Regions from separate parts of the Streptomyces sp. NPDC002306 genome, predicted to be linked through region 2. Evidence: riboswitches for the same ligand, from Rfam matches in the RefSeq annotation. Region 2 holds a riboswitch; the other holds the start of a gene.
What was found. A riboswitch is a leader RNA that binds a small molecule or an ion and turns the genes downstream of it on or off. The one in region 2 is predicted to bind cyclic di-AMP.
Positions count from the first base shown of each region.

Region 1: linked by a shared signal. The riboswitch ahead of ACWCQK_RS25670 (transglycosylase family protein) and the one ahead of ACWCQK_RS01335 (M23 family metallopeptidase) in region 2 are both predicted to bind cyclic di-AMP.

Region 1 is NZ_JBSFCK010000014.1:78,776-82,175, reverse strand. It holds gene eno (phosphopyruvate hydratase) at 1-491, opposite strand, end outside; gene ACWCQK_RS25670 (transglycosylase family protein) at 803-1,480, opposite strand; cyclic di-AMP (ydaO/yuaA leader) riboswitch at 1,485-1,653, opposite strand; gene ACWCQK_RS25665 (transglycosylase family protein) at 1,918-2,838, opposite strand; gene ACWCQK_RS25660 (cytochrome P450 family protein) at 2,983-3,400, opposite strand, start outside.
Region 2 is NZ_JBSFCK010000001.1:304,504-307,903, reverse strand. It holds gene ACWCQK_RS01340 (alpha-galactosidase) at 1-1,047, shown strand, start outside; cyclic di-AMP (ydaO/yuaA leader) riboswitch at 1,352-1,508, shown strand; gene ACWCQK_RS01335 (M23 family metallopeptidase) at 1,513-2,499, shown strand; gene ACWCQK_RS01330 (SGNH/GDSL hydrolase family protein) at 2,663-3,400, shown strand, end outside.

The sequences.
Region 1 (3,400 bases), on a different contig from region 2:
ATGTCCACGTTGGAGTCGGCGTGCGAGCCGCCGTTCAGGATGTTCATCATCGGAACGGGCAGCAGGTGCGCGTTCGGGCCGCCCAGGTAGCGGAACAGCGGCAGGTCGCTGGCCTCGGACGCGGCGTGCGCGACGGCGAGGGAGACGCCGAGGATGGCGTTGGCGCCCAGCGAGCCCTTGTTGTCGGTGGCGTCCAGGTCGAACATCGCCTGGTCGATCAGGCGCTGCTCGGTGGCGTCGTAGCCGACGAGCTCCGGGCCGATCTGCTCGATGACGGCGAGGACCGCCTTCTCGACACCCTTGCCCTGGTAACGGTTGGGGTCGCCGTCACGGAGCTCGATGGCCTCGAAGGCACCGGTGGAGGCGCCGGACGGAACGGCGGCACGACCCGTGCTGCCGTCGTCGAGGCCGACCTCGACCTCGACCGTGGGGTTGCCTCGGGAGTCCAGGATTTCCCGGGCTACGACGACGTCGATGGACGGCACGAGCATCTCCTTCTGGGATGTGACGCGAGCTACGCCGGGCCGGGGGGCCCGGTGGTGCGCGGGCCTGTGGTGGCCACGCGGGACTGAGCCTAACCGCCTCCGGGCGATCGGCCGGCCTTCGACCGCCCCGGGCGCGGAACCGAGAGTAAATTGTTTCCGAACGGAACAAAGCCGGATCACAAAAATCCCCGCTCCGGTGCGTACGGGGGAACACGCACCGGAGCGGGGAGCCCGTGGGGACGGGGGCGGCCCTAGGAAGGCCTCCACTCAAGGAGACACGGACAGGGGAGCGCTGTGGTTCAGCCGCGAGCCGGAACTCACTTCAGGTGCAGCTGCTGACCGGGGTAGATGAAGTCGGCGTCGGCGACGATCTTCTTGTTCAGCTTGAACAGCGCCTGCCAGCCGCCCTTCACCTTGTGCTTCTCGGCGATGGCGCTGAGGGTGTCCCCCTTGACGACCTTGTACTCGCCGTCACCCTTCTCGACCTTCTTGCCGGCCGGGGTGGTGACGGTCTTCGGGGCGACCGGGCGCGCGGTGGAGCGGGAGGCGGCCTGTCCGCCGGTCGAGCGGGTGGCGGGCTTGGTGGACTTGCTCGGCGTGCCGGCGGCACCACCGGTGTACGCGGCACCGGACAGGCCCTTGCCGCAGGTGGGCCAGGCGCCCTTGCCCTGCGACGCGAGGACCTTCTCGGCGACCGCGATCTGCTGGGCCTTGGAGGCCTTGTCGGCGGTGGCCGCGTACTGCGTGCCGCCGTAGGCCGCCCAGGTGGAGGCGGAGAACTGCACACCGCCGTAGTAGCCGTTGCCGGTGTTGATGGACCAGTTGCCGCCGGACTCGCAGCGGGCCACGGTGTCCCACTCGGAGGCGGTGGCGGCGGAGGCTCCGCCGGCCGCCATCAGCGGAGCGGCGACGGCGACACCGGTGACGCCGGCGAGCGCGGCGACGCGGGTGGCCTTGGACGGACGACGGTGCTTGCCCTTGCCGGAAAACAGCATGCTTGGATCCCCTCACCGACGCCTGCGAGGTGAGCTGTCGGGTTCGGGTCGGTTGAGTTGCCCGGCCGCGCCCCTCCCGGGACGCGGCTTCACCCCAAGCCTGGGCCGGCTTCAACTGCCGGTCCTGGCACTTACCTTGGGTCCCCCGCTCCTGCCTACGGCGCTTGACGCGTCGACTGTTCCCGGACGGCCGCTGGCAGGATTCGGCGTTGCGGCAGCCGGGGCCCGCAGTAGCGAGCGGTCACGACCGTAGACACGGGATCGGCCGAATTCCAAAGACGATCAGGGCGTCTGAGACTCATCCCACACTTTCACCAAAACGGACATTTAACGGCGAACCAGGGCGTCAACTCCGGCTGCTTTTCGCCCGTTTAGGCACCGACTCGTCCCCTCTGACCAGCAGTGGACCCGCCGGTCGCCGTGGTACGAGAGCCGGTCTACGAGCCGTCCGCGGCGTACGAGGTCGAGGCGTGCCGGCCGATGAACGAGAAGGCCGACTCCGCCGCGTCCGCCGCTTCCTCGTCGGCACTGCCGCCGCGATGGCGGCCGGTGCCCGACGTGGCCGCGTCGGCGCCGGTGCCGTCGTCCTCGGCACTGTCGGCGACGGCGGTCAGCGAGCCCGTGTCGACGAGGCCCGAAGTGCCGATGGACTGACGGAAGTTGTCGGCGCTGCCGACGCTCGCCCCGCTCTTGGACGAACCGTCACCACCGCGCACGTCGTCCGCGGCGGAGTGCGACGCCTCGCCGGAGCCGGCCGTGCCGGCCGTCGCGTCCGAAGAGGGAGCGGACGGGGAGGAGGACGGCTCACCGGAAGGCAGGATCGAGGTGTCGGCGGAGGACCCGCCGGACGGCTGGGCCGACGGATCGCCGGACGCGTCACCGGAAGAGCCGGACAGACCAAGCGAGTCGGACAGTGAGGGCGTATCGGACTTTCCGCCCGAAGAGCCGTCCAGCACACCCGTGTCGACGGCCGCCGACGCGGAGTCCTTGGCCAGGCCCGAGAGCAGTCCGCACGTGGACCACGCCTCGACTCCCCGGTCGTCGAGGATCTTCTCGGCGACGGCTATCTGCTGGGAGCGGCTGGCCAGGTCGGCCTTGGAGGCGAAGTCGAGGCCGCCGTACCGCTCCCAGTCGTCCTGACTCAGGTGCAGGCCGCCGAAGTACCCGTTGCCGGTGTCGGCGCTCCACGAACCGCCGGTCTCGCACTGGGCGACCTGGTCCCAGGTGCTGCCCTCCGCGGCGCTCGCGCCGGTGGCGGCGAGGAGCGGGATGGCGATGGCGGAGCCGGTCACTCCTGCCGCGACGAGCAAGGCCGGGGCCTGGCGGGGGCGACGGTGACGACCGTTCCCGGAGAGCATACGAAGACCTTTCGCGCGACAGCGGTGAGCGGCACGGAGAGTGAAGCCAAGGCCCGTGCTACGGAGTGAACGTATCGGCAGACGATCACTTGTCACAAGTTAATGCCGCGTAGATCACGTGAAGATCACATTGTTGAACGCTCGTCATCTTTGGGCCGTGAACTCCACGGGCAGGGTGCGCAGTCCGCGCATGATCAGCCCGCCCCGCCAGCGCAGCTCGGCCGGATCCGCCCCGAGCCGCAGATCCGGGAGGCGGGTGAGGAGCGTGGCGAGCGCGGCCCGCCCCTCCAGCCGGGCCAGCGGCGCGCCCAGGCAGTAGTGGATGCCGTGGCCGTATCCGAGGTGCTGGTTGTCACGGCGGGAGAGGTCCAGCACGTCCGGGTCGGCGAACCGCTCCGGATCCCGGTCCGCGGCCGCGAGGACGACGAGAACGGGGTCGCCGGCCGCGATGTCCTGGCCGCCGATGCTCAGCGGCCGGGTGGCGAACCGCCAGGTGGCCAGCTCCACGGGGCCGTCGTAGCGCAGGAGTTCCTCGATCCCGGTGGCCAGCAGGCCGGGTTCG
Region 2 (3,400 bases):
GACCGGGCCGGGCTCGGCGACTGGACGCCGAACCCCGACCGCTTCCCGGCCGGCCTCAAGCCCCTCGCCGACGATGTGCACGCCCTCGGCATGCAGTTCGGGATCTGGGTCGAGCCCGAGATGGTCAACGCGGACAGCGACCTGTACCGGGCGCACCCCGACTGGGTGCAGTACCAGACGGGGCGAAAGCGGACGGAACTGCGTAATCAGCTCGTACTGAACCTCGCGCGCGAGGATGTCCAGGAGTACCTCTGGGAGCGGCTCGACACCCTCCTCAACAGTGCCCCGATCGACTACGTGAAGTGGGACTTCAACCGCTGCTTCACCGACGCCGGCTGGCCCGGCGAGCCCTATCCCCAGCGGCTGTGGGTCGACCACGTGCGCGCCCTGTACGCCTTGCTGGACCGGCTGCGGGCGGCCCATCCGGGCGTCGCCTTCGAGTCCTGCTCCGGCGGCGGCGGGCGGATCGACCTGGGGATCATGAGCCGTACGGACCAGGTGTGGACCTCCGACAACACCGATCCGCTCGACCGGCTGGCCATCCAGCACGGCTTCACCCAGATCCATCCCGCGCGGGTCATGGCCGCCTGGGTCACCGACAGCCCCAACGTCCAGCTCAACGGCCGCGCCAGCTCGCTGCGGTTCCGGTTCGTGAGCTCCATGGCCGGCGTGCTCGGCGTCGGCGGGGACCTCACCCGGTGGACCGAGGAGGAGCTCGCCGAGGCGGCGGACTGGGTCGCTCTCTACAAGGAGATCCGCCCGCTCGTGCAGCACGGCGACCTCTACCGGCTGCGGGCGCCGCAGGGCGGACTCAGCGCCGTGCAGTACGTCCGGGGGGACGAGACCGTCGTCCTCGCCTGCCTCCAGGCGCAGCGGTACGGCGAGCCCGTGCCCGCGCTGCGGCTGCGAGGGCTCGATCCGGAGGCTTCGTACAAATGCCATGAAACGGGCGAAGTTCACCGAGGTGCGGTGCTGCTGCATCACGGGATGCGTACGGGGCTGCGGGGCGACCTCGACGCGACGGTCATCCGTCTCCGTCGCGTCTGAGTGAAATGCCCGAATCGCGAATTTAGTTCTGAATCACTCCGGAATGGGGGAAGTTGTCGGGCGAGGCGTGAGGAGCGTCATACCGGTGACCGTGTGTCGCCCGGCATGTTCACGTAATTCAGGTGTTTTCCCAGGGAATCAGTGAATGAGGGGCGCGGGGATGACGGAGCGTGACCGGTAAATCCCGTCACGGATCAAGCAATTCGGGCACTTCCGGAAACGGACGCTTGTCCCCTCGCGTCTCACTCGCCTAACTTCCCCACCAATCCGGGCGGACGCCCAGTCCTGCCGGCGCCCGGTTCCCGCACACTCACCCGTGTCCGGCAGGAGCGGGGGACCCACAGGCATCACCGCCTGTTCCGGTCTCCGGAACAGGCTTGGGGTACAGCCGCGCGGCGAGCGCGGCCGGGCATCTCCAGCCCGCACCCGACAGCTCACCTCGCAGGCGCCGGAGAGGAATTCGTCATGCCCGCGAAGGGTAAGCACCGCCGCCCCAAGGCCCAGCGCTTCACACGCACGATCGCCGTCGCCGGAACCGGCGGCGCCGCACTCGCCCTTCCGCTCATGGGGGCCGTCGGCGCGCACGCGGCGACGCCCCAGATCCCCGCCGGGTCCGTCTCCGGACAGGCCGCGCAGTCCGCCCCGGTGGTCCACCAGCAGGTCGCCGAGAAGCAGTCCGTCGAGAAGAAGGCCGTCCAGAAGAAGACGGCCGACAAGGGCGCGGGTGCCCGGACCTACACGGTCCGTTCCGGCGACTACCTCTCGAAGATCGCCGACGCCCAGCACGTCAGCGGTGGCTGGCACCGGCTCTACCAGGACAACCGCGCGGCCGTCGGCGCCGACCCGTCGCTGATCCACCCGGGCCTGAAGCTCAGCATCGGCGCGAAGGCCCGCGCAGGGTCGGCTGTGGAGTCCTCGTCGGCGAAGTCGTCGTCCACGGACACCCCCTCCGTCCCGGCGCCCGACCTCGCGCTGGCCGCCGCCACCACCGACGGGGCTCCCGGCACGTCCGCCGGCACCGCGCCCAGCGCCTCCACCGGCACCGGTTACACCCTCCCGGTCGCCGGTGGCGCCGTCGGCACCGGCTACCGCGTGGCGGGCGGCATGTGGTCCAGCGGCTACCACACGGGCGTCGACTTCGTCGTCCCCACCGGTACCCCGCTCAAGGCCGTGGGCGCCGGCACCGTCGTCTCCGCGGGCTGGAGCGGCGCGTACGGCAACCAGGTCGTCATCAGGCTCGCCGACGGCTACTACGCCCAGTACGCCCACCTCTCCCAGCTCTCCGTCTGGGCCGGGCAGACCGTGGGCGAGGGCCGGCAGGTGGGTCTCTCGGGCGCGACGGGCAACGTGACCGGCCCGCACCTGCACTTCGAGATCCGCACCACGCCCGGCTACGGTTCCGACGTGGACCCGGTCGCCTACCTCCGCGCGCACGGCGTGGCCGTCGGCTGACCGGAGAGCCGTCGCCCCCGACGTCCTTATTCCCTGGTTGGCCAACTCTTTAGCAGTGGCTTATCTCACCGTCCGTCAACCCCTGCCTACGGTCGCGTAGGTCACATTCGAAGGGGAATCATGGGCCGATGTGGCAGACGATTCGAAGAGTGACAACAGATCAGTGATCGGGTCGTACGTGGCGCTGGGGGACAGCTTCACCGAGGGCGTCGGCGACCCCGGCCCCGACGGGGCGTTCGTCGGCTGGGCCGACCGGTTCGCGGTGCTTCTCGCGGACCGGCGGCCCGAGGGCGACTTCACGTACGCGAACCTCGCCGTGCGGGGCAAGCTGCTCGACCAGATCGTGGCCGACCAGCTTCCGCAGGCCGTCGAACTGGCGCCGGACCTGGTCTCCTTCTGCGCGGGCGGCAACGACATCCTCCGCCCCGGGACCGACCCCGACGAGGTGGCCGAGCGGTTCGAGCACGCGATCGCCGCGCTGACCGCCGTATCCGGCACGGTCATGGTGACGACCGGTTTCGACACCCGCGGTGTGCCCCTGCTCAAGCACCTGCGCGGCAAGATCGCGACCTACAACGGGCATGTCCGCGCCGTCGCGGACCGGTACGGCTGCCCGGTGCTCGACCTGTGGTCCCTGAAGTCCGTCCAGGACCGGCGGGCCTGGGACGGCGACCGGCTGCACCTCTCGCCCGAGGGGCACACGCGGGTGGCCCTGCGCGCGGGCCTGGCCCTCGGCCTGGACGTGCCGGCCGACCCGGAGCAGCTCTGGCCGGCGCTCCCGCCGCGCGGCACCCTCGAAGTCCGGCGCGACGACGTCCACTGGGCGCGCGAGTACCTGGTGCCGTGGATCGGACGCCGGCTGCGCGGAGAGTCCTCGGGTGACCACGTGACCGCCAAGGGC